DNA from 4 places in the Streptomyces sp. NPDC047974 genome. Region 1 is predicted to be linked to each of the others. Evidence: riboswitches for the same ligand, from Rfam matches in the RefSeq annotation. Region 1 holds a riboswitch; each other region holds the start of a gene.
The links. A riboswitch is a leader RNA that binds a small molecule or an ion and turns the genes downstream of it on or off. The one in region 1 is predicted to bind cyclic di-AMP.
Positions count from the first base shown of each region.

Region 2: linked by a shared signal. The riboswitch ahead of AB0E19_RS32360 (transglycosylase family protein) and the one ahead of AB0E19_RS28150 (C40 family peptidase) in region 1 are both predicted to bind cyclic di-AMP.
Region 3: linked by a shared signal. The riboswitch ahead of AB0E19_RS05430 (LysM peptidoglycan-binding domain-containing M23 family metallopeptidase) and the one ahead of AB0E19_RS28150 (C40 family peptidase) in region 1 are both predicted to bind cyclic di-AMP.
Region 4: linked by a shared signal. The riboswitch ahead of AB0E19_RS24920 (M23 family metallopeptidase) and the one ahead of AB0E19_RS28150 (C40 family peptidase) in region 1 are both predicted to bind cyclic di-AMP.

Region 1 covers NZ_JBEZNU010000023.1:83,961-91,578, reverse strand. Annotated here, with positions in the region: gene AB0E19_RS28160 (ATP-dependent Clp protease proteolytic subunit) at 34-660, shown strand; gene AB0E19_RS28155 (hypothetical protein) at 668-973, shown strand; cyclic di-AMP (ydaO/yuaA leader) riboswitch at 1,288-1,494, shown strand; gene AB0E19_RS28150 (C40 family peptidase) at 1,498-1,974, shown strand; gene AB0E19_RS28145 (cytidine deaminase) at 2,107-2,550, shown strand; gene AB0E19_RS28140 (ATP-binding protein) at 2,575-3,012, opposite strand; gene AB0E19_RS28135 (8-amino-7-oxononanoate synthase) at 3,198-4,376, opposite strand; gene bioB (biotin synthase BioB) at 4,582-5,844, shown strand; gene AB0E19_RS28125 (adenosylmethionine--8-amino-7-oxononanoate transaminase) at 5,854-7,134, shown strand; gene bioD (dethiobiotin synthase) at 7,154-7,618, shown strand, end outside.
Region 2 covers NZ_JBEZNU010000033.1:9,883-17,500, reverse strand. Annotated here, with positions in the region: gene AB0E19_RS32380 (Ppx/GppA phosphatase family protein) at 50-964, opposite strand; gene AB0E19_RS32375 (DUF501 domain-containing protein) at 961-1,500, opposite strand; gene AB0E19_RS32370 (septum formation initiator family protein) at 1,521-1,991, opposite strand; gene eno (phosphopyruvate hydratase) at 2,082-3,368, opposite strand; gene AB0E19_RS32360 (transglycosylase family protein) at 3,658-4,389, opposite strand; cyclic di-AMP (ydaO/yuaA leader) riboswitch at 4,394-4,571, opposite strand; gene AB0E19_RS32355 (transglycosylase family protein) at 4,835-5,905, opposite strand; gene AB0E19_RS32350 (cytochrome P450) at 6,123-7,397, opposite strand.
Region 3 covers NZ_JBEZNU010000002.1:526,352-533,969, reverse strand. Annotated here, with positions in the region: gene AB0E19_RS05460 (1-hydroxy-2-methyl-2-butenyl 4-diphosphate reductase) at 1-552, shown strand, start outside; gene hpnH (adenosyl-hopene transferase HpnH) at 560-1,576, shown strand; gene AB0E19_RS05450 (aspartate aminotransferase family protein) at 1,587-2,972, shown strand; gene AB0E19_RS05445 (helix-turn-helix domain-containing protein) at 3,048-3,677, shown strand; gene AB0E19_RS05440 (DUF6126 family protein) at 3,697-3,861, shown strand; gene AB0E19_RS05435 (tyrosine-protein phosphatase) at 3,884-4,705, opposite strand; cyclic di-AMP (ydaO/yuaA leader) riboswitch at 5,100-5,255, shown strand; gene AB0E19_RS05430 (LysM peptidoglycan-binding domain-containing M23 family metallopeptidase) at 5,260-6,216, shown strand; gene AB0E19_RS05425 (SGNH/GDSL hydrolase family protein) at 6,378-7,190, shown strand; gene AB0E19_RS05420 (STM4011 family radical SAM protein) at 7,177-7,618, opposite strand, start outside.
Region 4 covers NZ_JBEZNU010000018.1:139,356-146,973, reverse strand. Annotated here, with positions in the region: gene AB0E19_RS24930 (PrsW family intramembrane metalloprotease) at 226-1,488, shown strand; gene AB0E19_RS24925 (aldo/keto reductase) at 1,485-2,444, opposite strand; gene AB0E19_RS24920 (M23 family metallopeptidase) at 2,526-3,737, opposite strand; cyclic di-AMP (ydaO/yuaA leader) riboswitch at 3,749-3,899, opposite strand; gene AB0E19_RS24915 (PP2C family protein-serine/threonine phosphatase) at 4,140-5,309, opposite strand; gene AB0E19_RS24910 (MFS transporter) at 5,508-6,806, opposite strand; gene AB0E19_RS24905 (PLP-dependent cysteine synthase family protein) at 6,803-7,618, opposite strand, start outside.

The DNA of each region.
Region 1 (7,618 bases):
CCTGTACATTTTTTACAGAAGGAGGCACCCCTGATGGACGCACGTCACGTACTGCCGGAGTTCTCGGAGCGGACCTCGTACGGCACCCGGACCCTCGATCCCTACGCGAAGCTCCTGGAGAACCGGATCGTCCTCCTCGGCACGACCGTCGACGACGTCGCCGCGAGCGACGTGATCGCCCAGCTCCTCCACCTGGACCACGCGGATCCGGGGCGGGACATCGCGCTCTACCTCAACTCCCCCGGCGGCTCGATCACCGCGACGACCGCGATCCACGACACCATGCGCAGCCTGGCGAGCGACGTGGAGACCACCTGCCTCGGCCAGGCCGGCTCCACGGCGGCGGTCCTGCTCGCCGCGGGCGCGCCCGGCAAGCGCATGATGCTGCCCGGCGCCCGGGTCACCCTGCGCCAGCCGATCCTCGACGAGCCGCTCGCCGGCCGGCTCTCCGACCTGGACCTCCAGGCGCGCGAACTGCTGCGGCTACGCGACGTGATGACCGGACTCCTCTCCGCGTACACCGGCCGGGAGGCGGCCGAGGTCGCCGCCGACACCGAGCGCCTGACCGTCCTCGACGCGCCGGCGGCGCTCGCGTACGGCCTGGTCGACTCGATCGTCGGCACGCGTCGGGCCGACTCCGGCACGCCGACGGCACGGTGAGACCGCGATGGTGCCGGAGCTTCCGCCGCTGCCCGCCCTGACGCGCGCCGAGGGGCAGTTGATCGACGCCTACCTCGAAGTCGTCGACCTTCTGGGGAAGATCAATCCATCCAGGGGATCGCATACCTATGGGGCCCTGCGGGCCGCGCAGGCCCTGGTCGGGCGGGCGGAGGCGCTGCGCGAGGCCCTGACGCTCATGCATATGCGGGGCGAGAGCGAGGTCCACTCCGAGACATTGGCCTGCGCGCTGCGGGTGTTGGACGGCGAGCGGCGGGCCGCCCGCGTCACCGTGCCCGGCACGCGGGCCAGTTGACATTCCGACGTGTCGTGTCGAGCCCCGGACGGCCGACACGGGACGCAGGATCCATCCCCCGTCCGGCGTAGTCGCGCGACCGACAGATGAAGTGTGCGAGTTGCGCAACAGGTGTACGCATTTGGCGGAATCAGGCATTCCGATGCTGGTACGGGGCTCGTCGGCCAAACCTACGACGATCACGAAACCCTCTTGTCCACCCGTATGGATCAGTCGTGAGGAGCCTCACATAACGTCGTTTCCGCTCGGTTTTCGACCGAACCGTGGGTCAAGATCCTCGACGACGACAAGCCCCCGCCATCCAGGCGGGGCGGTCCGGGCGGACGCCGAGTCCTGCCGCCGTCCCGGACGTCTGGTCGACAGGATTGGACCGGCAGGAGTGGAGGACCCGAGCAGTACGGGTCGATCGCGCCGTATCCCCGGCGCGGCCGTCCCTTGGGGTGAAGCCGCAGCCGCGGCCGGGCATCTTCGCCTGCCCGAACCCGACAGGTCATCCTTCACAGGCGGCTGACGAAGGGTTGCGCATGACTGCGCAGATGCATGTCCCGTCCCTGCTGTCCCGGGCCGGAGCCGTCTCGGCTCTCACCCTCGCCGCCGTCGGCGGCACGCTCCTCGCACCGGGAGCCGCACCCGAGGCCCAGGCGGCCACCTCCCACGCGACGCAGGCCCTGAACGTGGCGGCGTCCAAGAAGGGCGCGCCCTACCGGTACGGCTCGGCGGGCCCCACCCGCTTCGACTGCTCCGGGCTCACGCTCTACGCCTACAAGAAGGCGGGAAAGACGCTGCCGCGCACCGCGCAGCAGCAGTACAACAAGACCCGGCACATCTCCGCCGCCGGCCGACAGAAGGGGGACCTGGTCTTCTTCCACTCGGGCGGCAGGGTCTACCACGTGGGGATCTACGCCGGCAGCGGCAAGATCTGGCACTCGCCCAAGACCGGCTCCTGGGTGAAGCTCGACCGGATCTGGTCCTCGAAGGTCTACTACGGCCGCGTGCGCTGACCCACCGGGCGCCCGCGGTGGTGTCCCCGGGGTGCGGTGGCGCCGCCGCACCCCTCACCGCGGGCGCTCTTCCCGCGCACGCCTCCGGAAACCGGGACGCCCCTTCCGGGACCCGGCTCCTAGGATGCGGCCATGACACTCGATCAGGAACTCGTCGACGCCGCCGTGGCCCAGCTGGACCGCCGCTGGTCCCCCGAGGAGCCCGGCGGGGCCGCCGCCGTCCGTCTCGACGACGGGCGGATCCTGACGAGCGTCGGTTTCGACAACATCCACGCGAGCGTCACCCTGTGCCAGGAGACCGGCGCCTACTGCCAGGCGTACACCCTGGACCGCGCGGTGACCGCGTCCGTCTGCGTCTTCCGCGACCCGGAGGACGGCCGTTACGTCATCCTGCCGCCGTGCGGCGTCTGCCAGGAGCGCCTCGCGCTCTGGGGGCCCGACGTGGAGGTCGGCGTGCCCGACCCCGAGGACCCCACCCGCTGGATCGCCCGCAGGCTCGAAGAGGTCAACCCCTACTACTGGGCTCCCCACTTCGCCGGCGGCTCATGGCCCTCGACGCGGCAGCACGCCGAGTGAGCGGTCCGGCCCCGGCGAACCGGTTCAGCAGGCCGGAACGGCCGCCGCGGCCCAGGGCAGCGTGATCCACACCGTCTTGCCGCCCTCGGCGGTCGCCGTCACCGAGAGCCGTCCGCCGGCCTCGGCGGCGAGGACCCGGATGATCACCATGCCGCGGCCGTTGTCCTGCTGGACGGCGGCCGGGAGCCGGCGCGGGAAGCGCGGATGGCTGTCGGTGACGCCGATCCGCAGCACCTCCTCGCGGTCGAGGCGGAGCTCGACGGTGAAGGTGGGCGACTGCCCGAAGGTGTGCAGCACCGCGTTGGTCGCCAGCTCCGAGACCATCAGCCGGATCGAGTCCGCCGTGTCGCCGCCGTCGTCCAGACCCCAGCGGCCGAGCGCCTCCGCCACGAACCTCCGCGCCGTGGCGACCGCGCCGGGCTCGCTGGGCAGAGTGACGGATGCTTCCTGGTGATCTGCCATGGCGACGTCGTCCCTTTCCCGCCGGGGGCGTCGCCCCGGCTCGCGCTCCGCGTCAGCCTGCCACCGATCGGGCACCCGGGTGGGTCGTTCTCCCGAGATATGCCCCGTTCTGTCGCCCGAAGCGGTGAACTCCGGGCCTGTCGACGGCGCGTGGGCGGGATCGGGAGCCCGCTGTGTGCGGGTGGTCAGCGCGCCCCGGCCGGCGCGGTCCGCACGATCGTGGCGACCGCGCGCCCGATCTCCGCGTCCGTGAGGTCCGCGCGGGCCGTCAGCCGCAGCCGCGAGATGCCGTCCGGCACCGACGGGGGCCGGAAACAGCCCACGGACAGGCCCTGTTCGCGGCAGTCGGCCGCCCAGCGCAGGGCCTCCTCGGGCCCCGGCGCGTGCACCGAGACCACGGCCGCGTCCGGACGGGCCGAGACGAACCCGGCCTCGGTGAGCGTCCGGTGGAGCGTGCCGGCGACCGCCCGGGCCCGTGCGGCGAGCCCCGGGTCCGCGGCGATCAGCCGCAGGCTCGCGAGGGCCGCGCCGGTGGCCGCCGGGGCGAGCCCGGTGTCGAAGATGAAGGTGCGCGCCGCGTTGACCAGGTGCTCGATCACCCGGGCCGGGCCGAGGACCGCGCCGCCCTGGCTGCCCAGCGACTTGGAGAGGGTGAGGGTGGCGACCACGTCCTCGTCGCCCGCGAGTCCGGCGCCGTGGAGCGCGCCCCGGCCGCCCGCGCCCAGGACGCCGAAGCCGTGCGCGTCGTCGACCACGAGCCCGGCGCCGTACGCGCGGCAGGCGGCGGCGAGTTCCTCCAGCGGGGCGCGGTCGCCGTCGACGGAGAAGACGGAGTCGCTGACGGCGAGGGCCCGCCGCCCCTCGTGCGCCTCCAGCGTCTTGCGTACGGCCTCGGGGTCGGCGTGCGGGACGATCTCGGCATCGGCGCGGGCGAGCCGGCAGCCGTCCACGATCGAGGCGTGGTTGGCGGCGTCGGAGACGATCAGCGCCCCGGGGCCGCCGAGCGCGGTGAGTGCGGCGAGGTTGGCGGTGTAGCCGGAGGAGAAGACGAGGGCGGCCTCGAAGCCGCAGAAGGCGGCCAGTTCCTCCTCGAGCGTGGTGTGCAGCCGGGTCGTGCCGGTGACGAGCCGCGAGCCGGTCGCGCCGGCGCCCCAGCGGCGGGCGGCCTCGGCGGCCGCGCCGGTCACCTCGGGGTGCCGGGTGAGACCGAGGTAGTCGTTGCTCGCCAGGTCGAGGAGGTCCGACTCGGCCGGGCGCGGACGCAGGGTCCTGACCAGGCCCGCCTCGGCCCGGCGGCGGGCCTCCGCCCCGGTCCAGTCGAAGGCGGCGCGGCGCGCGGGCGGGGTCGGCTGGGCCTGGGGCATGCGGCGTTCCTTCGGTCGGCACCTGGTGCGGTCGCCTCGGGCCGCACCCGTACGGCGCCTGGGGTCGACGCCTTTTGTAGGCAGCGCACAGACCCTAACGGCAGAACGCCGAGGTCGGGATGTGGTCATACACACACCTCGATCACGCCCGTTTGTTCAGATCCTCCTTGGCCAGGGGGTGTGCCGTAGGCAAGGATCAACCCTTATGGACCTGCTGAACACGCTGGTGGAGAAGGGGCTGCGGCGCGAGACGCCGACCCGTGAAGAAGCGCTCGCCGTCCTGGCGACCTCCGACGACGATCTGCTCGATGTGGTGGCGGCCGCCGGGAAGGTGCGCCGTCAGTGGTTCGGGCGGCGGGTGAAGCTGAACTACCTCGTCAACCTGAAGTCCGGGCTGTGCCCGGAGGACTGCTCGTACTGTTCTCAGCGACTCGGTTCCAAGGCCGACATCCTCAAGTACACCTGGCTGAAGCCGGACGAGGCGTCCGAGGCCGCGGCGGCCGGCATCGCCGGCGGCGCCAAGCGCGTCTGCCTGGTGGCGAGCGGCCGCGGTCCGACGGACCGCGACGTCGAGCGGGTCGGCAGGACCATCGAGGCGATCAAGGAGCAGAACGAGGGCGTCGAGGTGTGCGCCTGCCTCGGTCTGCTCTCCGACGGCCAGGCCGAGCGGCTGAAGACGGCCGGCGCGGACGCGTACAACCACAACCTCAACACCTCCGAGGGCACGTACGGCGAGATCACCACCACCCACACCTACGCGGACCGGGTGGACACCGTGCAGAAGGCGCACGCGGCGGGCCTCTCGGCCTGCTCGGGCCTGATCGCGGGCATGGGCGAGACCGACGAGGACCTGGTCGACGTGGTGTTCGCGCTGCGCGAGCTGGACTCGGACTCGGTGCCGGTCAACTTCCTGATCCCCTTCGAGGGCACGCCGCTGGCGAAGGAGTGGAACCTGAGCCCGCAGCGCTGCCTGCGGATCCTCGCCATGGTCCGCTTCGTCTGCCCCGACGTGGAGGTCCGGATCGCGGGCGGCCGTGAGGTGCACCTGCGGTCGATGCAGCCGCTGGCGCTGAACATCGCCAACTCGATCTTCCTCGGCGACTACCTGACCAGCGAGGGCCAGGCCGGCAAGACCGACCTCGACATGATCGCGGACGCCGGCTTCGAGGTGGAGGGCGCGGGCACCACCACGCTCCCCGCCCACCGCGCCGACGCGCTCGCGGCGGCCGGCGGCGGCTGCGGTTCGCACGCCCAGGGCGGCGGCTGCGGTTCCGAGGCGGCGGCCGGCTGCGGCGGCCACGGGGAGGCGGCCGGCGGCTGCGGCCCGTGCGGCGGTCACGCGGCGGCTCCGGCCCTGACTCCGGCCGAGGTGCCGGCCGAGGTGCCGGCCTCGGCGTCGGAGGCCCGGACCGACCTGGTGGCGGTGCGCCGCCGCGGCGCCGGCACGGACCTCGCCCCGAACGCGTAACGGGTGACGATGCGCAACGACGAACTCCTCGCCCTGGACCGGGCGCACGTGTGGCATCCGTACGGCCCCATGCCGGGCCGTGCGGAGCCGCTGGTGGTCGCGTCCGCGTCCGGGGTGCGGCTGCGGCTCGCCGAGCCCGCCGAGGGACACGCCGAACTGATCGACGGCATGTCCTCGTGGTGGTCGGCCGTGCACGGCTACAACCACCCGGTGCTCAACGAGGCGGCGCGCGGGCAGCTCGACCGGATGAGCCACGTCATGTTCGGCGGGCTCACCCACGAGCCCGCGGTACGGCTCGCGGCGCGGCTCGTCGAGATCACGCCGGAGCCGCTGCGGCACGTCTTCCTCAGCGACTCCGGCTCCGTGGCGGTCGAGGTCGCCACCAAGATGTGCCTGCAGTACTGGCGTTCGCTCGGCCGCCCCGCCAAGCGGCGGCTGCTGACCTGGCGCGGCGGCTACCACGGCGACACCTGGCAGCCGATGTCGGTGTGCGATCCCGAGGGCGGGATGCACCAGCTGTGGTCCGGCGTGCTCCAGGAGCAGGTCTTCGTGCCCGAGCCGCCGGCCGTGTACGAGGAGTCGTACGCCGAGCTCCTCCGTGCCGCCGTGGCGCGGCACGCGGACGAGCTGGCCGCGGTGATCGTGGAGCCGGTCGTGCAGGGCGCGGGCGGCATGCGCTTCCACGACCCCGGGTACCTGCGGGTGCTGCGGGAGGCGTGCGACGCGCACGACGTGCTCCTCGTCTTCGACGAGATCGCGACCGGCTTCGGTCGCACGGGCACGCTGTTCGCCGCCGACCAGGCCGGGGTCTCCCCCGATGTGATGTGCCTGGGCAAGGCGCTGACGGGCGGTTACCTCTCGATGGCCGCGACGCTGTGCACGGGCGCGGTGGCCGACGGCATCTCGCAGGGCGAGGTGCCGGTGCTCGCGCACGGGCCGACGTTCATGGGCAACCCGCTGGCCTCGGCGGTCGCCTGCGCCTCCATCGACCTGCTCCTCTCCCAGGACTGGGCGCTGGAGGTCAAGCGGATCGAGGGCGGGCTGCGCGAGGGCCTCGCCGGCGCCGAGTCGATCCCGGGCGTCCGCGACGTGCGGGTGCTCGGCGCGATCGGCGTCGTCCAGCTCGACCACGAGATCGACATGGCGGCGGCGACCCGGGCGGCGGTCCGCGAGGGCGTGTGGCTGCGTCCCTTCCGGGACCTCGTCTACACGATGCCGCCGTACGTGACCGAGGACGCCGACCTGGCCCGGATCTGCGCGGCGGTGCGCGCCGCCGCGGCCGCGGGCTGAGCGGCAGGAGAGGAACAGCATGAGCATCGTCGTCGTCAGCGGCACGGGGACGGAGATCGGCAAGACGGTCGTCACGGCGGCCGTCGCCGCCGCGGCGGTCGCCGCCGGTCGTTCGGTGGCGGTCCTGAAGCCCGCGCAGACCGGGCTGGCGCCCGGGGAGCGGGGCGACGCGGACGAGGTCGTACGGCTCTCGGGCGCGAAGACCGCCGCCGAGCTGGCCCGCTACCCGGAGCCGCTGGCCCCGGGCACGGCCGCCCGGCGCGCGGGGATGGCCCCGGTCGGTCCCGAGCGGGTCGCGGAGGCGGCACGGGCGCTCGACGCCGAGCACGACCTGGTGCTCGTCGAGGGCGCGGGCGGGCTGCTCGTCCACTTCGACGACGACGGCGCCACGCTCGCCGACGTCGCGCGGCTGCTCGGCGCACCGGTCCTCGTGGTGGCACCGGCCGGGCTCGGGACCCTGAACTCGACCGCGCTGACCGCCGAG
Region 2 (7,618 bases), on a different contig from region 1:
TCACGAAGCTTTTCCGACGGGCTGTCGCCGGAGCCTCGATAGCTGCCCGCTATGCCACGGATAGGGCGATCCCATCGAGGATGTCGTGCTCGCTGACCACGACCTCGGTGGCTCCGACCCGCTCGACGATCTCCTGGAGGACGAGCGCGCCGGCCACGATGACGTCCACCCGGCCGGGGTGGATGACGGGGAGCGCGGCCCGCTCGTCGTGGGTGGAGGCGAGCAGCATGGCGGTGACCTCGGCGACCCGGGCGGCGGAGATCCGGGAGTGGTGGATCTTCTCGGAGTCGTACTCCGGCAGCCCGAGCGCGAGGGCGGCGACCGTGGTGACGGAGCCGGCCAGGCCGACGAGGGTGGCGGCCGAGGCGATCGGCACGGTCTCGGCGGCGAGGTCGAGGGCGGCGCGGACGTCGGCGCGGATCGCCTCGGCCTCCTCGGCGGTCACCGGGTCGTGGCGGACGTGCCGCTCGGTGAGCCGGACGCAGCCGATGTCGACGGAGCGGGCGGCCTCGACCTCCCGCGTGCCGACGACGAACTCGGTGGAGCCGCCGCCGATGTCCACGACCAGGCGGCGGTCGTCGCCGGGCAGCGAGCCGGTGGCGCCGGTGAAGGAGAAGGCGGCCTCCTGGTCGCCGGAGATGACCTCGGGCTCGACGCCCAGGATCGCCACGACCCCGTCGACGAAGTCCTGCCGGTTCTCGGCGTCGCGGGAGGCGGAGGTGGCGACGAAGCGGATCTTCTCGGCGCCCAGCTCCTTGATGACCGTCGCGTACGCGCGGCAGGCGGCGAAGGTCCGCTCCAGGGCCTCGGGGGCGAGCCGGCCGGTCTTGTCGACGCCCTGGCCGAGCCGGACGATCGTCATCCGCCGGTCCAGCTCGACGAGCGCGCCGGTGTCCGGGTGGACGTCGGCGACGAGGAGGCGGATGGAGTTGGTGCCGCAGTCGATTCCGGCGACCCGGGTCACTTGACGGACTCCTTGTCGTCCGCGCACGGATTCACGCACGGGCCCTTGGCCCACCACTCGGGGAGCATCGCGAGGGCCTCGTCGCCGAAGGGGTTCACGCCGGGGCCCGCTACGAGGGAGTGGCCGACGAGCACGTGCAGGCACTTCACGCGGTCGGGCATGCCGCCGGCGCTGGGGAAGCCCTCCAGGACCTCGATGGCGTCGCGGCGGGCGATGTAGTCCTCGTGCGCGGCGCGGTAGGCGGCGGCGAGCTCGGGGTCGGTGGCGAGCCGGGCCTGCATCTCCTTCATGACCCCGTTGGCCTCCAGGGTGCCGATGGCCGAGGCCGCCCGGGGGCAGGTGAGGTAGTACGTGGTCGGGAAGGGGGTGCCGTCGGGCAGCCGGGGCGCGGTCTCGACGACGTCCGGGTTGCCGCAGGGGCAGCGGTGGGCGATGGCGCGCAGTCCGCGCGGCGGGCGTCCGAGCTGGGCTTCGAAGGCGGCGACGTCCGCCTCGGTGGGCTCGGTGCGTTCGGTCTGCGGAGGAGGCGTGTCCATGTCTCGGATCCTGGGTCGGTTCAGTTGCGGTCGGCGTCGTCGACGCCGTCCCAGAGGTTGTCGTACCAGGGCCGGTCGGCCGTGCCCTGGTCGGCGCGGGGGCGGTCGGCCGCCCCGGGTTCGTTCACGGTGAAGCCGGTCTCGCCGGGGAGCACGTAGTGGAGGTGCTCGCGGGCGAGGCGGCGGACGTAGGCCGGGTCCTGGAGGCGGGCCTTCTCGTCCCGCAGCTCCTCGACCCGCTGGGCCGCCTCGGCGGCCCTGCGCTCCTGTTCCTCGATCTCGCCCTGCTGGGAGACGTAGCTCCTTATCGGGTAGGCGAGGGCGACGACGAGGGAGCAGACCACGAGGGCCAGGAAGGCGGCGCGGCCGGTGAGCCGGGAGCGCCGGGCCTGGCGGCGGGTCTGGGAGCGGTAGACGCGGGCCGCGGTCTGCTCGCCGAGCAGCCTGATCCGGGTCGCGGTGGAGAACCGGTCCCCGTTCTTCACGGCCATGCCGTCTCCCCTCCCCTGATCGCGCGTACGTCCCCGCACACGGTACGGGACCGTGTGCGGGGACGTACGTAACTACAGGTGCCGGGCAGGTCAGCCCTTGAAGCGCGGGAAGGCGCTGCGGCCGGCGTAGACGGCGGCGTCGTCGAGGATCTCCTCGATGCGCAGCAGCTGGTTGTACTTGGCGACGCGCTCGGAGCGGGCCGGGGCGCCGGTCTTGATCTGGCCGCAGTTGGTGGCGACGGCGAGGTCGGCGATGGTGACGTCCTCGGTCTCGCCGGAGCGGTGGGACATCATGCACTTGAAGCCGTTGCGCTGGGCGAGCTCGACGGCGTCGAGGGTCTCGGTCAGCGAGCCGATCTGGTTGACCTTCACCAGGAGGGCGTTGGCGGACTTCTCCTCGATGCCGCGGGCGAGGCGCTCGGGGTTGGTGACGAAGAGGTCGTCGCCGACGAGCTGGACCTTGTCGCCGAGCTTCTCGGTGATGACGTTCCAGCCGGCCCAGTCGTCCTCGAACAGCGGGTCCTCGATGGAGACGAGCGGGTACGCGGAGACGAGCTCCTCGTAGTACTCCGTCATCTCGGCGGCGGAGCGCTCCTTGCCCTCGAAGAGGTACTTGCCGTCCTTGTAGAACTCGGAGGCGGCGACGTCCAGGGCGAGGGCGACGTCCTTGCCGGGCACGTAGCCGGCCTGCTTGATGGCCTCCAGGATGAGGTCGAGCGCCTCACGGTTGGAGCCGAGGTTCGGGGCGAAGCCGCCCTCGTCGCCGAGGCCGGTGGAGAGGCCCTTGGTCTTCAGGACGGACTTGAGGGTGTGGTAGACCTCGGTGCCCCAGCGCAGGGCCTCGGAGAAGGACTCCGCGCCGATCGGGGCGATCATGAACTCCTGGATGTCGACGTTGGAGTCGGCGTGCGACCCACCGTTGAGGATGTTCATCATCGGAACGGGCAGCAGGTGCGCGTTCGGGCCGCCGAGGTAGCGGAAGAGCGGGAGGTCGCTGGCCTCGGAGGCGGCGTGCGCGACGGCGAGGGAGACGCCGAGGATGGCGTTGGCGCCGAGCGACGACTTGTCCGGGGTGGCGTCCAGGTCGAACATGGCCTGGTCGATCAGGCGCTGCTCGGTGGCGTCGTAGCCGACGAGCTCCGGGCCGATCTGCTCGATGACGGCGAGGACGGCCTTCTCGACACCCTTGCCGAGGTAGCGGTTCTGGTCACCGTCGCGGAGCTCCAGGGCCTCGAACGCACCGGTGGAGGCACCGGACGGCACGGCAGCACGGCCGGTGCTGCCGTCGTCGAGGCCGACCTCGACCTCGACCGTGGGGTTGCCTCGGGAGTCCAGGATTTCCCGGGCTACGACGACGTCGATGGACGGCACGAGCATCTCCTTCTGGGATGTGACGCTAGGTGTGACGCATGGGTCGCAAGGTCTCGTTCGCCTTGCGACAAGAGCCTAACCGGCTCCGGCGCTCCGGCCAGCCGACCGCCCGTCCCCTGGGACGAAAAAGGGCCCAAGAGCATCCAGTAGGGGACGAAAGACCCGGAACCTACTGGACGGTAACGGCAGAACCCCGGTCCCGAGCCACGGGGGAAGAGGGCTCGGGACCGGGGTGGTCACCGCGGGAGGGCCGTCGGGCGCCGGTGAGCCGCCGGACTCACCGGTGCCCCGGGGTTCACTTCAGGTGGAGCTGCTGGCCCGGGTAGATCAGGTCGGCGTTCTCGACGACGTCCTCGTTGAGCTCGAAGAGCTTCGCCCAGCCGCCCTCGACGCCCTGCGCCTGGGCGATCTTGCTGAGGGTGTCGCCGGCCACGACCTTGTACTCGCCGTCGCCCTTCTTGACCTTCTTGCCGGTCGGGGTGGTGACGGTCTTCTTGGCGGCGGCCTGCGGGGCGGCCTGGGCCTTCGGGGCCTGGCGCTGCTCGCTGCGGTTGGCGGGCTGCTCGGCGGTGCGCTTCGGGGCGCTCTGCCGGGTGCTCTGCTTCGGGGCGCTCTGCTGCGGGGCGGCGGCCTCGGCGGCGCCACCGTCGTAGGAGGCGGAGGAGAGGCCCACGCCACAGCTCGGCCAGGCGCCCTTGCCCTGGCCCGCGAGGACCTTCTCGGCGACGGCGATCTGCTGCGACTTGCTGGCCTGGTTGGCGGTGGGGGCGTAGGCGGTGCCGCCGTACGCGGCCCAGGTGGAGGCCGAGAACTGGAGGCCGCCGTAGTAGCCGTTGCCGGTGTTGATCGACCAGTTGCCGCCGGACTCGCACTGGGCGACGCGGTCCCACTCGGAGGCGGTGGCGGCCGAAGCGGTGCCGGCGGCCATCAGCGGGGCGGCGACGGCCGCGCCGGTGACGCCGACGAGGGCGACGACGCGGGTGGCCTTGGAGGGACGACGACGCTTGCCCGTGCCGGAGAACAGCATGGAGTTTCCTCTTCACCGACGCCTGTGAGGTGAGCTGTCGGGTTCGGGCTTGAAGAGTTCGCCCGGCCGCACGTCCTTGCGTGCGGCTTCACCCCTAGCCGGTCGTTCCGTCCGTCTGACTCGACGGCCGGGACCGGCACGAACCTTGGGTCCCCCACTCCTGCCTACGGCGCTTTCGCGACGACATTCCCGGCGGCCGACGGCAGGACTCGGCGTTTCGGTCGACGGGGCCCGCGGTGGCGAGCGGTGACGACCGTAGACACACAGGTGCTCGAAGTTCAAAGAGGCTTACGTCGGACAAAACGCCCCTACTTGCACTCCGTCAGACCTCGTTTGCGCAGGTGAGGCCTGACGGAAGCAAACTTTGCGGACGTGACACGCCAGTTGGGACGAAGAGACCCATGTCTCACTTTCCCAAAATCGGACATACGCCCCTGAAACGGCCTCACTTCTCCGCGGAGGCGTCCTTCAGTTCAAGGCTCTGACCAGGGAGGATGAGGTCCGGATCGGCCCCGACCGTCTGGCGGTTGGCGTCATAGAGGGCGTCCCAGCCGCCGACGAGATCGTTCTCCTGAGCAATCTCCGACAGGCTGTCACCCGGCCGCACGGTGTACGCGTCGCTTGCGTCCGAGTTGACGGGGGTTGAGGTGAGCTTGTCCGCAGCTGCGGCATGACGCCCGGATTCCTGCTCAGTGTCCGTTACGTCGCTTTCCTCCGGGGCGGCCTCGCCCCGGTGCTTGCCCGTGCCCTGCGTCGCCGACGGCGCGTCAGCCTCGCCCTCCGTGCCCGGGGTCACCGGCGTGGTGGGCGCCAGGGGGGTCTCCGGGGCGCCCGGGGTCACACCCGGGGTACCGGGCGTCTCCGGCGCGCCCGGCGTGCCCGTGGAGGCGTCCGGGGCCGTCGGCGCGGTGTCGGCGGGCGTCTCCGGGGCGGCGCTCGCGGGCGGCGCCGTGACCGCGCCGGTGGCGGGCGGGGTCGCGGGCACGGCGGGCGTCGCCGGCGTGGCGGGGGTGGCCGGCGTCGCCGGGGCGGTGGCGCCCTTCCCGGCCTCCGGGGCCTTCTCCGTCGCCTCCGCCGTGGCCTCCGTCTCCTCCGCCTCGGCGGGCGGGGTGGAGACGGTCGCGCTGCCGGTCCGGTTGGACTCGGGCGCCACGCCGCCCTCGTCCTCCTCCTGGACGGCGGGGCCCGGCTGCACGCCCGTGGGCCTGCCGTCGTTCTTCAGGCCCGCGATGGGGGCACAGGTGTCCCAGGCGGTGCTGCCGGCGGAGAGCGCCGCGTCGGCGACGGCGATCTGCTGGGCGCGGCTGGCGAGATCGGGGCTGGGCGCGTACGCGAGGCCGCCGTGCCGCTCCCACGTCTCCTGCGTCATCTGGAGGCCGCCGTAGGCGTCGTTGCCGAAGTTGGCGCTCCACTGGCCGCCGGACTCGCAGGCGGCGACCCGGTCCCAGGTGGACGCGTCGGCGGCGGAGGCGGAGCCGGCCGCGAGCAGCGGCAGCGCCAGCGCGGATCCGGTCACTCCTGCGGTGACGACGATCGCGGGAGCCTGACGGGGTCGACGGTGTCGTCCGTTTCCGGAAAGCATGTCGGGGCCTTTCGCGTGACGGCGGTGACGGCGGGTACGCCTGGGACGGCCGGGATGGGGCCGAACGTTGGCGCGAAGGTAGCCGCATTCGAACGTCCGTCACAAGTCGATGGCTTCGCGATCACGCGAAGATCACATTTCTGACACACCGTCACGTGCCGTGCGGGGGTGCGGAAGGGGTGAACTCGACCGGAAGCGTGCGCAATCCCCTCATGATGAGCCCGCCGCGCCACCGCAGTTCGTCCGGATCGACCCCAAGTCGCAGGTCCGGAAGGCGGGTCAGCAGGGTGGCGAGCGCGGTCTGCGCCTCCAGGCGCGCGAGCGGCGCGCCCAGGCAGTAGTGGATGCCGTGCCCGTACCCGAGGTGCTGGTTGTCCCCGCGGGCGAGGTCGAGGGTGTCCGGGGCGCCGAAGCGGTCCGGGTCGCGGTCGGCGGCGGCGAGCACGACGAGGACCGGGTCGCCGGCCGGGATCGGCTGCCCGCCGATCGTCAGGGCGGTGGTCGCGTACCGCCAGGTCGCCAGCTCGACCGGCCCGTCGTAGCGCAGCAGCTCCTCGACGCCGGTCTCCAGGAGGCCGGTCCCGCCGGCGGCGAGCGAGGCCTGGAGGAGGGCGCGCTGCTCCGGGTTGCGCAGCAGGGCGTAGGTGCCGTTGCCGATGAGGTTGATGGTCGTCTCGAAGCCGGCGAAGAGGAGGACGAAGCACATGGCGACGGCCTCGGCCTCGGTGAGGTGGTCGCCGTGGTCGGAGGCCCGGATGAGCCCGGAGATGAGGTCGTCCGCGCCCTCCTGTCCGAGGGCCTCCCGCTTCCGGTGGATGAGCTCGGCGAGGTACCCCCGGATCTTCTTCACCGACCGCGCGACGCCGCCGCGCGGGCCGCCGCCGTGCCGGATCATCATCCCGGCCCAGTCCCGGAAGTCGTCCTGGTCCTCGGCGGGCACGCCGAGCATGTCGCAGATGGCGTAGATGGGCAGCGGGAAGGCGAACTCGTGGATGAGGTCCGCGCTCCCCCGCGCCGCGAAGTCGTCGATGAGCCGGTCGGTGAGCTCCTGCACGCGCGGCGCGAAGGCGGCGACCCGGCGCGGGGTGAACGCCTTCGACACCAGCCGGCGCAGCCGGGTGTGGTCCGGCGGGTCGATGTTGAGGAGATGGGTCATGAGCCCGGCGCTGCGCTCGCCCGGAATGCCGGTCTTGCCCGGTTCGGCGTGGTGCACCGGGTTCTTCGACAGGCGCTGGTCGGCGAGGGCCTGCCGGGCGTCCGCGTACCGCGTCACCAGCCAGGCCTCGACCCCGCTCGGCAGGGTGGTCCGCCGCACCGGCGCGTGCTCCCGCAGCCAGGCGTACGCCGGGTACGGATCGGCGGCGAACTCCCAGCTGAACAAGGCGGGTACGGGCCCGTCGCCGGCGCTCCCCGGCGCGCCCGACACGGGACAGCCGCCCGCGGCTCCGCCCGCGCCGGCCCCGCCGGAGGCGCGGGCCCCCTCGAAGGCTCCGCCCTCGCCGGGCGTTCCGGGTGTTCCGGGGTTTCCGGTCGTACGGGGCTCGCGGGGCGTACCGGGCGTCGGGGCGGGTCCTTCACTCACCCCCCGACCGTACCGTCCGGTCCGGCGCGCCCCTCCGGCCGACCTGACGTGATCACCGGCCGGTG
Region 3 (7,618 bases), on a different contig from region 1:
GCGCCGGGACCGGTCCGGGTGGTGCGCACGGGCATGGGGCCCGCCCACGCCGCCCGCGGGGTCGAGCGGGCCCTCGCCCGCGAGGGCTGGGGCGGCGCCGCCGTCATCGCCTCCGGCTTCTGCGCCGGACTCGCCCCCGGGATGCACCCCGGCGACCTGGTCGTCGCCGAGGAGACCCGCGGCCCGGACGGCGCCCTCGCCTGCGAGGGCACCGACCTGCTCGTCAAGGCGCTCGCCCGGGCGGTGCCCGGGCGGACCGTGCACACCGGTCCGCTCACCGGCTCCGACCACGTGGTGCGGGGCCCCGAGCGGGCCGCGCTGGCGGCCGGCGGGGCGATCGCCGTCGACATGGAGTCCGCCGCCACCCTGCGTACCGCCCGGGCCGCCGGACCCCGCCCGCTTGCGGCCGTACGGGTGGTCGTGGACGCCCCCGAACACGAACTGGTCCGGATCGGCACGGTACGCGGGGGAATATCGGCCTTCCGCGTCCTCCGTGCCGTCCTTCCCGCTTTCTTCGAATGGCACCGTTCTCTGCTGCTCCCCAGGAGGTGAGCCGGTCATGGCCATGCCGCTCCGTCAGTCCGTCCGGGTCGGGACCTATCTCTTCGAACAGAAGCTCCGCAAGCGGGACAAGTTCCCCCTGATCGTCGAACTGGAGCCGCTCTACGCCTGCAACCTCAAGTGCGAGGGCTGCGGCAAGATCCAGCACCCGGCCGGCGTCCTCAAGCAGCGGATGCCGGTCGCCCAGGCGGTCGGCGCCGTCCTGGAGTCCGGCGCCCCGATGGTCTCCATCGCCGGCGGCGAACCCCTGATGCACCCCCAGATCCACGAGATCGTCCGCCAGCTGGTCGCCCGCCGGAAATACGTCTTCCTGTGCACCAACGCGATGCTGCTGCGCAAGAAGCTCGACAATTTCACCCCCTCCCCGTACTTCGCCTTCGCCGTGCACATCGACGGACTGCGTGAACGCCACGACGAATCCGTCGCCAAGGAAGGCGTCTTCGACGAGGCCGTGGCGGCGATCAAGGAGGCCAAGCGGCGCGGATTCCGGGTCACCACCAATTCGACCTTCTTCAACACCGACACCCCGCAGACCATCATCGAGGTACTGAATTTCCTCAACGACGACCTCCAGGTCGACGAAATGATGATCTCGCCCGCCTATGCCTACGAGAAGGCACCCGACCAGGAACACTTCCTCGGCGTCGAACAGACCAGGGAACTCTTCAAGAAGGCCTTCGCCGGCGGCAACCGCCGCCGCTGGCGCCTCAACCACTCGCCGCTCTTCCTCGACTTCCTCGAAGGAAAGGCCGACTTCCCCTGCACCGCCTGGGCGATCCCCAACTACTCCCTCTTCGGGTGGCAGCGCCCCTGCTATCTGATGAGCGACGGCTACGTCCCCACCTACCGCGAACTCGTCGAGGAGACCGACTGGGACAAGTACGGCCGCGGCAAGGACCCGCGCTGCGCCAACTGCATGGCGCACTGCGGCTACGAACCCACCGCCGTGCTCGCCACCATGGGCTCCCTCAAGGAGTCGCTGCGCGCGGTCCGCGAGACCGTCCAGGGGAGCTGAGGGGCGGGCCATGAGCGACGGGTTCGACCTGCGGGCGCTGCTCGCCGAACGCGGCGGCGAGCGGTACGAGCTGCACGCCCGGTACCTCAACCCGCAGCTGCCGCGGATGCTGCACACCATCGGCTTCGACAAGGTCTACGAGCGGGCCGCCGGCGCCCACTTCTGGGACGCCGACGGCAACGACCACCTCGACATGCTCGCCGGCTTCGGCGTCATGGGCCTCGGCCGGCACCACCCCGTCGTCCGCGGGGCCCTGCACGACGTCCTCGACGCGGACCTCCCCGACCTCACCCGCTTCGACTGCCCGCCGCTGCCCGGACTCCTCGCCGAGCGGCTGCTCGCCCACAGCCCCCACCTCGACCGGGTCTTCTTCGGCAACAGCGGCACCGAGGCCGTCGAGACCGCGCTGAAGTTCGCCCGGTACGCCACCGGCCGGCCGAGGATCGTCTACTGCGACCACGCCTTCCACGGCCTCACCACCGGCGCCCTGTCCGTCAACGGCGAGCAGGGCTTCCGGGCCGGCTTCGACCCGCTGCTCCCGGACACGGCGATCGCCCTCGGCGACCTCGCCGCCCTGGAGCGCGAGCTCCGCAAGGGGGACGTGGCCGGCTTCGTGGTCGAGCCGATCCAGGGCAAGGGCGTCCACGAGGCACCGCCCGGCTTCCTCGCCGCCGCCCAGGAGCTGCTCCGCCGGCACGGGGCGCTGCTGATCGCCGACGAGGTGCAGACCGGCCTTGGCAGGACCGGCGACTTCTACGCCTACCAGCACGAGGACGGCGTCGAGCCGGACCTGGTGTGCGTGGCGAAGGCGCTCTCCGGCGGATACGTGCCGGTCGGCGCCACCCTCGGCAAGGACTGGATCTTCAAGAAGGTCTACTCGTCCATGGACCGGGTCCTGGTCCACTCGGCGAGCTTCGGCTCCAACGCCCAGGCGATGGCCGCCGGGCTCGCGGTCCTCTCGGTGATGGAGACCGAGGGGACGGTGGCGCACGTGCGGCGGGTCGGCGGCCTCCTGAAGGCCCGCCTGGAGGAGCTCGTGCCCCGCTACGAGCTGCTGCACGCGGTCAGGGGCCGGGGGCTGATGATCGGCATCGAGTTCGGCCGGCCGAGCTCGCTGGCGCTGCGCGGCCGGTGGGCGATGCTCCAGACGGCCCGCAAGGGGCTCTTCGCGCAGATGGTCGTGGTCCCGCTGCTCCAGCGGCACCGGATCCTCACCCAGGTCTCCGGGGACCACCTGGAGGTGATCAAGCTGATCCCGCCGCTGGTGATCGACGAGGCGGACGTGGACCGCTTCGTCACCGCCTTCACGGCGGTCATGGAGGACGCCCACGGCGGTGGCGGGCTGCTGTGGGACTTCGGGAAGACGCTGGTCAGGCAGGCGGTCGCGCAGCGCTGAGCCGGGCTCTCCCCGGGTTTTTGCCTCTGAGGCAAGAAACTTGCCTCAGAGGCATGTTCCTGGCGGAATGGACGCATGGACCACGTCCCCCGGGGCTCCACCCCGGAAACCGCCGCCCCCGAGCTCGTGCCCGACGTCGCCCCGCAGCTGCGGGCGCTGCGTCGGCGCCGGGGGCTCACCCTGGAGGCGGCCGCCCAGCGCGCCGGGCTGTCCCCGGCGCACCTCTCGCGGCTCGAGACCGGGAACCGGCAGCCCTCGCTGCCGATGCTCCTCGCCCTCGCCCGTATCTACGGTACGACGGTCGCCGAGCTGCTGGGCGAGACCCCGCCCGAACGCGACCCGGTGGTCCGGGCCGACCGCTCCGAACCGGTCGAGGCCGACGGCTGGATCTACCGGCAGGCGGGCGGCGCGGGCCGGGCCATGCAGTGCCTGCGCGTCCACGTGCCCTACGCCACCCGGGCCGACATCGTGCGCGTCCACCCCGGCGAGGAGTGGCTGCACGTGCTCGAAGGGCAGGTCCGGCTCGCGCTCGGCGACGCCGTGCACCTGCTCGGCCCCGGGGACAGCGCGCACTTCGACTCGCTCACCCCGCACCGGATCGGCGCGGCCGGCCGCGCCGGTGCCGAGGTGCTCTTCGTCCACACGCTCCTGCAGAGCCCCGCCGCCGAGCTGTGCCTGGGCGGCGGCACCCCGCACTCCCGCTGAGCCCGAAAGGCTGGTCGACATGTCCGACAAGTCAGTGAATTCCGCCCCGGTCACCGGTGAGGAGCGCGGCGAGGGGAAGTTCCCCAAGGGGCTGGTGCTCCGCCTCTTCGCCTACCTGATCGCCGGTCACCTCTTCGCCGGCTTCCTCTACCTGCTCTTCATGCTGGGCGGGCAGAACCAGTGACCGGGCGGGAGGGCCCGCGGCCTCACGCCTCCGTGAGGAACCGCTCGCGCAGCCGCTCGCGGGTCTCCGGCGCCAGCTCCAGGCCGTCCGCGAGGTAGGCGTCCACGGAGCCCCAGGTGGCGTCGATGGCCTCGAAGGCCGCCCGCAGGTACTCCACCCGCGCGTCGAAGAGCGGGCTCAGCAGCTCCATCACCTCGGGCGCCATCGCGTCCCGGGCGGTGGGGCTGCGGCGCACCTTGTAGCGGCGGTGCGGGGCGCCGGACTTCACGTAGTCCGCCTCGATGGCCTCGCGCTCCACGCCGAGGGCGAGCAGGGTGATCGCGATCGAGAGCCCGGCGCGGTCCTTGCCGGCCGCGCAGTGCATCAGGGCCGGGACGGCCTCCTCGGCGAGGGCGTGCAGGATGCGGCTGTGCTCGGCGGTCCGCTCCACGATCATCCGGCGGTACGCGGAGGTCATCCGGTCCGCCGCCTTTCCGTCGCCGAGCAGGTCCCGCAGCGTGTCGAGGTCGCCCTCGCGGACCATCCGCCAGAACTCCTTGCCGTCGGCCGGGTCGCTCAGGGGTATGTTCACGTTCCGCACGCCCGGGAGCTCCACGTCCGGACCCTCCACCTTGGCGTCGGCCTCGTTGCGGAAGTCGAAGATCGTGTGCAGGCCGAGGCCGGAGAGGAAGGCCGCGTCGGACTCGGTGGCGTCGGCGAGGTGACCGCTGCGGAAGAGGGTGCCGGGCCGGACCGCGCGTCCGTCGGTGGTCGGCAGGCCGGCCACGTCCCGGAAGTTGCGGACCGCCGCGAGCTCGGGCTCGCCGGGTTCGAGGGTCTTGACCTGCGGCAGCTGCTGCGTCACGGATGCTCCTGGTGGTAGGCGTTCACGGGGCCCGTACGAGATCGGTTCCCCCCGCAATCATCCCGTCGAGCGCGGCGCGGCGCACCCCCCTGGACGGTAATGGGCGATCTGTCCGTATTGGAAGGTCTTGGGGTAACGCGCCCCGGTTGAGGGGGAGATGGAATTCGGCGCGTGAGCAGGGTCATAGAGGTGACGGATCGTGGCCGACCGCCCGGTCCAACCCCCCTCCCCGAAAAGGGAATCGAGGGACCGTCATCCACGGAGGGTGACCGGAATTCCAGGCCCGAAGATCGTCCCGGAATGCCCGTCGAATTCCGTGGCTTGTTCGCGCCGACCCGGCTCGTCTAGCGTCGCCGTCAATCCGGTCGGACCGCCGAATCCTGCCACCGTCCGGAATTCACACCCGTCCACGCTGGCAGGAGCGGGGGACCCAAGGAAGTACGCCGGTCCCGCGACGCAGGACGGCTAGGGGTGAAGCCGCGTGAGAAACGCGGCCGGACATCTCCAGTCCGAACCCGACAGCTCACCTCGCAGGCGCCGGAGAGGAATTCGCCATGCCCGCGAAGGGTAAGCACCGCCGCCAGAAGTCCACCCTGATCACCCGTGGCCTCGTCGCCGCCGGCACCGGTGGCGCCGTCGTCGCGCTGCCGCTGATCGGCGCCACCGGCGCCCACGCCGCCGAGCAGGCCGCCCCGGCCGCCGTCTCCGGCACCGTGATCGCCGCCGCGCAGGTCCAGGCCAAAGCCGCCCCGGCCGCCAAGGCCGCCGCCCCGACCACGTACTCCGTCGTCGCCGGCGACTACCTGTCCAAGATCGCCGCCGACCACGACGTCGCCGGCGGCTGGAAGCGGCTCTACGCCGACAACCGCCAGGTCGTCGGCGAGAACCCCTCGCTGATCCTCCCGGGCATGAAGCTCACCCTCGGCGCCAAGAACCCCGCCAAGGCCGCCGCCCCGAAGCCCGCCGCCCCGGCCGCCGCGCCGAAGGCCGCCCCGAAGGCCGCCGTCAAGGCCGCCCCGAAGGCCACGGCGAAGGCCACCGAGCAGACCCGCGCCTCCCGCTCCGCCGAGCGCGCCGCGGCCCCGGCCGCCGCCGCCCCGGCCGCGTCCGGCTGGGTCGCCCCGGTCTCCGGCGGCGTCTCCACGCCGTACCGCGCCTCCGGCTCCATGTGGTCCTCCGGCTACCACACCGGTGCCGACTTCATCGCCTCCTCCGGCACCACCGTCCGCGCCGTCGGCGCCGGCACGGTCGTCTCCGCCGGCTGGAGCGGCGCCTACGGCAACGAGGTCGTCATCCAGCACGCCGACGGCAACTACTCGCAGTACGCCCACCTCTCCTCCCTGGCCGTCTCCGCCGGCCAGTCGGTGAGCGGCGGCCAGCAGATCGGTCTCTCCGGCTCCACCGGCAACTCGACCGGCCCGCACCTGCACTTCGAGATCCGCACCTCGCCGAGCTACGGCGCGGACATCGACCCGCTGGCCTACCTGCGCCAGCACGGGGTCTCCATCTGACCCGTCCGGACCAACGGACACGGCGAAGGCCCGGCACCCGCGTGCCGGGCCTTCGCCCTATTCCGGGCTTGGCAAATTCTTTATCGGTGGCATATATCACCCGCCGTCAACCCCTCCTTACGGTCGCGTAGGTCACATCCGGAAAGGAAGGATGTGCTGTCGTGGCAGACGATTCGAGAGCAACAGAAGAGAACGTGTTCGGGGCGGTCGGGGGATTCGGGTCGTACGCGGCGATCGGTGACAGCTTCACCGAGGGCGTCGGAGACCCGGGGCCGGACGGGACCTATGTCGGCTGGGCGGACCGCTTCGCGGTGCTCCTCGCCGACCAGCTGCCGGACCACCAGGAATTCCGCTACGCGAACCTCGCGGTCCGCGGCCGCCTCCTCGACCAGATCGTGGCCGAGCAGGTCCCCCGGGCCAAGGAGCTCGCCCCCGACCTGGTCACCTTCTGCGCGGGCGGCAACGACATCATCCGCCCCGGCACCGACCCCGACGACGTCGCCGAGCGGTTCGAGCGGGCGGTGCGGGACCTCACCTCCGCCGTCGGCACCGTCATGGTGACCACCGGCTTCGACACCCGTGACGTACCGGTGCTCAAGCACCTGCGCGGCAAGATCGCCACGTACACGGCCCACGTCCGCGCCATCGCCGACCGCTACGACTGCCCGGTCCTCGACCTGTGGTCGCTGAAGTCGGTCCAGGACCGGCGGGCCTGGGACGACGACCGGCTGCACCTCTCGCCCGAGGGCCACACCCGGGTCGCGCTGCGCGCCGCCCAGGTCCTCGGCCTGCCGGTGCCCGCCGACCCGGACCAGGCGTGGCCGCCGCTGCCCGCCCGCGGGCCGCTGGAGGTCCGCCGGGACGACATCCACTGGGCGCGCGAGTACCTGGTGCCGTGGATCGGGCGGCGGCTGCGCGGCGAGAGCTCCGGCGACCACGTCGAGGCCAAGCGCCCCGACCTCATGCCCCTGTAGCTCCCGGCGCCCGCCGGCCGGCGGGGATCCGCTCCAGGACCCCGCCGGCGAAGACGTCGTACAGCGGCAGCGACTCCAGGTGGACGTAGCCGATGTGGCAGTCGCACACGGCGAGGGGGCAGGCGCGGGGCCGCAGCGCGGCACGGTACGAGCCGTCGTACAGATTGCCCAGCTCCGCCTTGACGAAGTGGCAGCGGCGCACCGTCCCCGCGCCGTCCACCGACACCACCGACTCGCCGGTCCGGCAGGGCAGCCCCGCGGAGCGGTGCGGGTGCCGGCTGTAGCCGAAGAGCGGGTCGATGCCCGTCCACGCCGCCGCCTCCGCGTCGGTGTACGTGCGCCCCTCGGCGGCGTTCACCCACAGATAGACGTGGTCCGGCAGCGCCGCCCGCAGCCGCAGCGCCTCCGCGTGGTGCTCGGGCAGCCCC
Region 4 (7,618 bases), on a different contig from region 1:
GTCGCTAGGGTCGAAGGCGTGTCGTCACCCCTGCCGCCGTCCCCACCCCCGTCCACCCCGCCGCCCACCCCGCCCGAGTCCACCCCGCCCGAGTCCACCTCGCCGCCGGCGACCGGCCTCCTGCCCGCGCAGGCCGGGGCTCCCGCGGTCGAGAGCCACGACCACGACCACGGCCACGACCACGGCCACGTCCCCGTCCGCGAGGGGGACGAGCCGTCGTTCGCCGTGGCCGCCGACCGGCGCCAGTGGCGGTACCGGCCGCGGCGGGCCTTCTGGCGGAGCCGGATCGTCCGGGCCGTCGCCCTCATCACCCTGCTCGCGCTCTGCGCCCTGGTGATCCTGGCCCTGGTGCGCGAGCAGACCGGCACCGAGGGCTTCCTCGTCGGCCTGGGGCTCGCGGTGTTCCCCGTACCGCTGCTCATGGCGGCGTTCCGCTGGCTCGACCGGGTCGAGCCGGGGCCGTGGAAGAACCTGCTGTTCGCCTTCGCGTGGGGCGCGTTCGCCGCCGCCCTGGTCGCGATCCTCGCGAACTCCTTCGCCGTCCGCTGGATCGCCACGGCGACCGCCGATCCGCGCTCGGCCGACGACCTGGGCGCCACCGTGATCGCCCCGGTGGTGGAGGAGTCCGCGAAGGCCGCCGCGATCCTGCTGCTGTTCCTCTTCCGGCGGCGGGACTTCCGGAGCCTGGTCGACGGGGTGGTGATCGCCGGTTTCACCGCGACCGGCTTCGCGTTCACCGAGAACATCCTCTACCTCGGCACCGCCTTCGGCGAGGACCAGGACCTCGGCGACGGCGGCATCGGCGCCGTCACCGCCGGCACCTTCTTCGTCCGGGTCGTGATGTCGCCGTTCGCGCACCCGCTCTTCACCGTGCTCACCGGCATCGGCTTCGGCCTGGCCGCGCTCGCCCCGCGCGGCAAGGTGCGCAGACCGCGCAAGGTGCTGCTGCCGCTCGCGGGGCTGCTGCTCGCGATGGGCGTCCACGCCCTGTGGAACGGCTCGGCGACCTTCGGCGGCCCGCTCGCCTTCTACGCGGTCTACGGCGTCTTCATGGTCCCGGCCTTCGGGCTGCTGACCTGGCTCGCCGTGTGGAGCCGGCAGAAGGAGCTGCGCACGATAGCCGGGGTGCTCCCGGCGTACGCGGCGGCCGGCTGGCTCTCCCCGGAGGAGCCGCTGGCGCTCTCCTCGATGCGGGCCCGGCGCACCGCGCGCGCGGTGGCGTCCCGTACGTACGGCAAGGCGGGCGCGCGGGCGGTCGGCGAGTACGAGTCCTTCGCGACGACCCTCGCCTTCCTCCGCGAGCGGGCCCGCCGGGGCACGGTCCCGGTGCCGGACTTCGCGGCCCGCGAGCAGGAGCTGCTGCACCACCTGTGGGCGCGCCGGACGACGGCCGCGCCGGCGCTCTCGTACGCGGCGCGGGCCACCGGCCGGGTGTGGGTGCCGCCGCAGTACCTCGACTACGGCGGCTACAACCCCTACAAGGGCTAGCTCTCGGGCGTCTCGGAGGCGGCCGTCAGACGGGCCAGTTCGTCGTCGGTCAGCTTCAGGTCGGCGACCGCCACGAGCGCGGGGACCTGCTCGACCGTGCGGGCCGAGGCGATCGGCGCGGTGACGGTGGGGCGGGAGGCGAGCCAGGCGAGGGCGACGGTCGCGGGCTCGGCGCCGTGGGCCTCGGCGACCTCGTCGAGCGCGGCGAGCACCGCCTGCCCGCGCGTGGTCTCGGCGAGCTCCGAGGCGCGGTAGGCGCGGACGCTCTCGACGGTCCGGCCCGGGCGGTACTTGCCGGTGAGGAAGCCGGCGGCGAGGCCGTAGTAGGGGACGGCGGCGAGGCCGGTCTCTGCGGCGGTGTCGAGGAGCGGGCCCTCGTACTTCCCGCGGGCGACGAGGTTGTACTCGGGCTGGAGCGCCACGTACCGGGCGAGCCCCTCGGCCTCGGCGAAGTCGAGGGAGGCGCGCAGCCGCTCGGCGGAGATGTTGGAGGCGGCGACGGCCCGCACCTTGCCGTCCTTCACGAGCTGGTCGAGGGCGGTGACGATCTCCTCCACCGGCACGGACTCGTCGTCGAAGTGCGTGTAGTAGAGGTCGATGTAGTCGGTGCCGAGGCGGCGCAGGGACTCCTCCGCGCCGGCCTTGATGGTGGTGGCGGCCAGGCCCTTGAGGCGGGAGTGGTGGCCGACCTTGGTGGCGACGACGATGTCGGAGCGGTTGCCGCGGGCGGCCATCCAGCGGCCGATGATGGTCTCGGACTCCCCGCCCTCGTTGCCCTCGACCCACTCGGAGTAGACGTCGGCGGTGTCCAGGAAGTTGCCGCCCGCGGCGGCGTAGGCGTCGAGGACGGCGAAGGACCGCTCCTCGTCGGCGCTCCAGCCGAAGACGTTGCCGCCGAGGGCGAGCGGGAAGACGTGCAGGTCGGAGGTGCCCAGCGGGCGCAGGGGTGAGGACATGACGTACTCAACCCCCTGCGCCGCCGGGCCTATTCCGGTCGAGGAGCCTGAACCCCGGCCGGAACGCTCATGCGTCGGGGGTCAGACCGACAGGCCCTTGGAGCGCAGCCACTCCGCCGGGTCGATGCCCGAACCGTCGGGGGTGTGGACCTCCATGTGGAGGTGGGGACCCGTGACGTTGCCGGTGGCGCCGACGCGGCCGATGGTCTCGCCGGTGGTGACGGTCTGGCCGGCGGCCACGGTCATCGAGGAGAGGTGGCAGTACCAGACCTCGGTGCCGTCCTCCAGCTCCAGGACGATCCGGTAGCCGTACGAGCCGGACCAGCCGGCCGACTTGATGGTGCCGCCGTGCACCGCCTTGAGCGGGGTGCCGGTGGGGGCGGCGAAGTCGAGGCCGGTGTGGTAGCCGGATGACCACATCGAGCCGGACTGCATGTAGGTGGAGGTGAGGGTGTAGGAGGAGAGCGGCATGGAGTAGCTGGCGGCCAGCTGGGCGAGCCGCTCGGCCTCCGCCTTCTCGGCGGCGATGCGCTCGGCCTCGGCCTTCTCCGCGGCGAGCCGCTCCGCCTCCGCCTTGGCCTTCTCGGCGGCGATGCGGTCGGCCTCGGCCTTCGCGGCGGCCTCGGCCTGCGCCTGGGCGTCGGCGGCGGCCTTCTCCGCGGCGGCCTTCTCGGCGGCGAGCTTCTCGGCGTCGGCGGCGGCCTGCTGCTGCTGTTCGGCCTGCTGGAGGATGCGGGCGCGCAGGGCCTCGCCGGCGTCGGCGGTGGTGGCGGTGCGCTCCACGGCCTCGGTGCCGGCGGCGGTGTCGGCCGGGGCGGTGTACGTGACCGAGGTCAGCGGCTTCGCGGCGACGCCGCCGGCCGGGGCCGGCGCGGACTCGCGGACCGGGGCGGTCTTCTCCTCCTCGCCGCCGGGCAGGAGGTCGCCGACGCCGGGCAGGTCGTGGGCGTCCGGCAGGCCCAGGTCGGGCAGGTCGGGGAGGGAGATGGCGACGGGGGCCTTCTCCTGCGCGGTGGCGAGGCCGCCCGCGCCGACGGCGGCGATGACGCCGACGCCGAGGACGGTGGAGGAGCGGGCGAAGTTGGACCGCTGCTTCACGACCCGGTGCCGGCCGCCGGAGCGGCTCTCGGCGCGCAGGGAGCCCTCGGTCGGGTTCCACTCGCCGGGGGCGGGGGTGAAGGAGGCCGTCTCGTACGCGCCGGGCGCGAAGCCGTCCGGATCGTCCGCGCCGACGGCACCCGGGCCGCCGAAGGGGTCGAAGGGGGCTTCGGGTACGGGGGTGTTGGACGCCACGGAGGCGCGCTCCTTTCCTTCCTTCTCGCCTACCGGGTTAGCTGACGGGTTCGGAGCAGGAAGGTCTCCTACGGGCTCTTCGCACGGGGGAGGTGCGAGGGGCCCGATTCACCCCAAGGGTTGGTTCCCCGGTTCCCTTGCGGGATTCGGCACGTGCGCACGGAGCCGTCTCTTGCGACGGCTGGGACGACCGCGCTGCGTTATCGAACGTTAATAGACACCGCACTCCTATTCCAAGCCGTTCCCCTTGATCATTCATTGAATTGGCAGGGAATCGCCCGAGTTGAGCCGCCTTCAGCGAGCCTTCGCTCCACCCCGAGAATCTGACGTTATGTCAATTGTTATCGCTGTGAGACCTCGTGAGCACGGACCGTGACCGGGGTCGGACGTGCGGTACCCGCGTCAACGCGCCGGTCCCGGCGGCACCACCGGCATCGTCCGCCGCCGCTCCGGCGCACCCGCCGCCGGCCGGCTCACCGCGAGCAGCGCCATGTCGTCCGTCGAACGCCCGCCGGTGTGCCGCCGCACGTCGTCCACGAGCGCGTCCAGGAGCTCCCCGGGCCCCGGGAAGACCGCTCCCGCGAGCCGCGCCGCCGGATCGTAGAAGACCCCCCGCGCGTCCCGCGCCTCCGACAACCCGTCCGTGTGGAACAGCAGCGTCGTGCCCGGCGGGTACGGCCACTCGTCGGCCCGGTCCGGCCCCACCGCCAGCTCCCCCATCCCGAGCGGCAGCGCCGCCTCGGTCGGCTCCAGCGGCTCCAGCCGCCCGTCCCCGTACAGCAGCAGCGGCGGCGGATGCCCCCGGTTCACGATCCGTACGACCCCGCCCTCGCGCGGGATCTCGGCGAGCACCGCCGTGGTGAACCCCTCGAAGGCGTCGAGGCCCTCGCGCCGCGTCCCCTCCCGGGTCAGCGCCCGTTCGAGCCGCGCCGCCACCCCCTCCAGGGCCGCCTCCTGCTCGGCCGCCTCCCGGAAGGCGCCGATCACCACGGCCACCGCCTCCACCGCGTCCATCCCCTTGCCCCGCACGTCCCCGACCACGAGCCGCACCCCGTGCGGAGTGTCCTGCACGGCGAAGAGGTCGCCGCCGATGAACGCGTCCGCCTGCGCCGCCTCGTACCGCGCCGCGCACTGGAGCCCCGCGATCCGCTCCGCCGGCATCGGAAGCACCGCCCGCTGCGCCGCCTCGGCGATCACCCGCGCCGACGCCAGCCGCTCGCCGCTGCGCCGCACCACCAGGTTGATCAGCATCGCGAGGGCGGAGACGGTCACCACGGTGAGGGTCTCGGTGAGCGAGGGCACGTCGGAGAGCGTGTCGTTGTACGCGTGCAGCCCGACCGAGGCGAGGATCGCCGCGAGCCCGGTCACCAGGGTCGTGAGCCGGGAGAAGAACGGCGCGGCGACCAGCGGCGCGGCGGAGAAGAGCGGCGCCGCCGTGTACGAGGGCGGGGTGGACAGGTCGAAGGCCACCCCGCCGATGATGATCAGCGGCGGCAGCGCCTGCAGGAACCTCCGGGTCGCCCCGAAGGCGACGGGCGGCCGCGGCTCGCCCCCGTAGGGTCCCCGGGGCACACCGCCGGTCCCGGCGGTACGGCCGCCGGGCTCCTCGCCCCGAGGGTGCGCCACCTGAGAACTCCTGACCGGTCGGGGCCCGCCACCGGGCCGTGCGGTCCGGGGCCGGGACCCGCGACCGCACACCCCTCAAGCCTCCCCGCCCCGCCGCCGCGCGGCGACCGGCGGGGGTCCGACCGGCGTACCCCGAGCCGCCCTCTAGGGCTTCCCCCGTCCCTCGGTCCGCAGGCGGCCGCCCCTGCCGAGGAGGCCGACCGCCGCCGCGCACCCCAGGCCGACCGCGCACAGGGCCAGCCAGGGGACCGCCGTCCACCCCGTGACGTCGAGCAGCACGCCCGTACCGAGGTTCCCGAGGGTGATGCCGACCCCGCACACGGTGTTGTAGAGCCCGTAGTGGGTGGCCACCCAGCGGCCCCGGGAGAGGGCGACGACGGTGTCCATCTCGTACGGGTAGAGCACCGCGTTCGCCACCGCGAGGACCGCCGCGCACAGCAGCAGCGCGGGCACGCCCCGGCCGAGCAGCGCCGGCAGCAGGAAGGCGCCGCCCATCAGGGCGAGGCCGAGGACCAGGCTCCGCTCGCGGGTGAGCCGGGCGGCGCACCAGGCGGTGATCCGCAGCTGCCCCGCGAGCGCGACGAGCGCGGAGACCACGAAGAGCGCGGTCGTCACGCCCGGGCCGCCCGCCGCGAGCGGCAGCGCCAGGTAGACCTGGAAGGAGAGGACGTACGAGCCGGTCATGGCGAGCGAGAAGAGCCAGAAGGTCCGGTTCCCGAGGACGGTACGGAACTGGCCCCGGGTCCCGTCCTCCGCGCCGCCTTCCGCCCCGTCCTCCGCGCCGCCCTTCGCGCCGCCCTTGGGCGACGGTCGGCCGCCGCCCGCCGTGACCGGCAGGTGGCGCAGCTGCACCAGGGTCAGGCCCAGGAAGAGCACCGCCGCGACCAGGCACGTCAGCCGGAACGACACCCCGGTGAGCGCCACCCCGACGAGCGGGCCGAGCAGGATGCCCGCCTGGTAGTAGGCGTTGAACAGCGCGAACGCCTCGACCCTGCGCTCCTCCCCCGCCTCCGCCGCCAGGCAGGCCCGGACGGCCGGGTTGAAGAGCGCGCCCGCGAGGCCGGTGGCGAGCGAGGCGGCGATGAGGAAGGGCAGCGACTGCGCGAAGGCGAGCGCGCCGAAGCCGACGGTCCGCAGCGCGCACCCGGCGACGATGAGCGGCTTGAAGCCGAGCCGGTCGGCGAGCGCCCCGCCGACCAGGAACATGCCCTGCTGGGAGAGGTTCCGGACGCCGAGGACGAGTCCGACCGCCCAGGCCGCCAGACCGAGCCCGTCGGCCAGGTGGGCGGCCAGGTAGGGCATCAGCATGTAGAAGCCGAGGTTGATGGTGAGCTGGTTGAGGAAGAGCAGCCGGACGGACGGGTCGAAGCCGCGGCTCCGCTTCCAGATCCCGCCGCGGGCCGGCTCCGCCGGGGCGGGGGTGGCGGGGGTGGTCGTGCTCACCGGCCGCCCTCCGTACCGCCCGTGATCCCGCCCGCCGCGACCGCGGCGCCCGTCCCGGCTCCTGTCCGCGCCCCGCTTCGGTCGAGGACGCGCCGGGTCCACGCCTCGATCCCCTCCGGGCCCTCATAGGGCGCGGGTTCGTCCCGTACGGGTCCGTCGAGGAGGCCGTGGGCCGCGCAGTAGGCGTCGTTGAAGACGGTGTCGAAGTAGCGCTGCGGGCCGTCGGGGAAGACGGCGGCGATCCGGGTGCCGCGCGGGCGGGTGCGGGCCAGCCAGCCCGCCACGAGCGCGACCGCGCCGACGCTCCAGCCGCCGGTGGCGTACTGGCGGGCGGCGAGCCGGCGGGCCGAGCGGACCGCTTCCGCCGGGGCGATCCAGTGGATCTCGTCGAAGGCCGCGTGGTCGACGTTGGCGGGGTGGATGGAGGAGCCGAGCCCGCGCATCAGCCGTTCCCCGGCGGGCAGGCCGAAGACGGTGGAGCGGATCGAGTCGACGCCGACGAGCTCCAGGGCGGGGCTGCTGGTGGCGCGCAGCGCGCGGGCGATGCCGGCGGAGTGGCCGCCGGTGCCGACGGCGCAGACGAGCACGTCGATCCGGTCGAGCTGCCCGGAGAGTTCGGCGGCGAGGCCGGCGTAGGCGGCGGGGTTGTCGGGGTTCGCGTACTGGTCGGGCCACCAGGCGCCGTCGAGGACGGCGAGGAGTTCGGCGACCCGGTCCTTGCGGGCCTGCTGCCAGCCGCCCCGCGGATGGGGCTCGGTGACGACGTGCACGGTGGCGCCGTGGGCGACGAGCATCCGCTCGACGATCGGCTC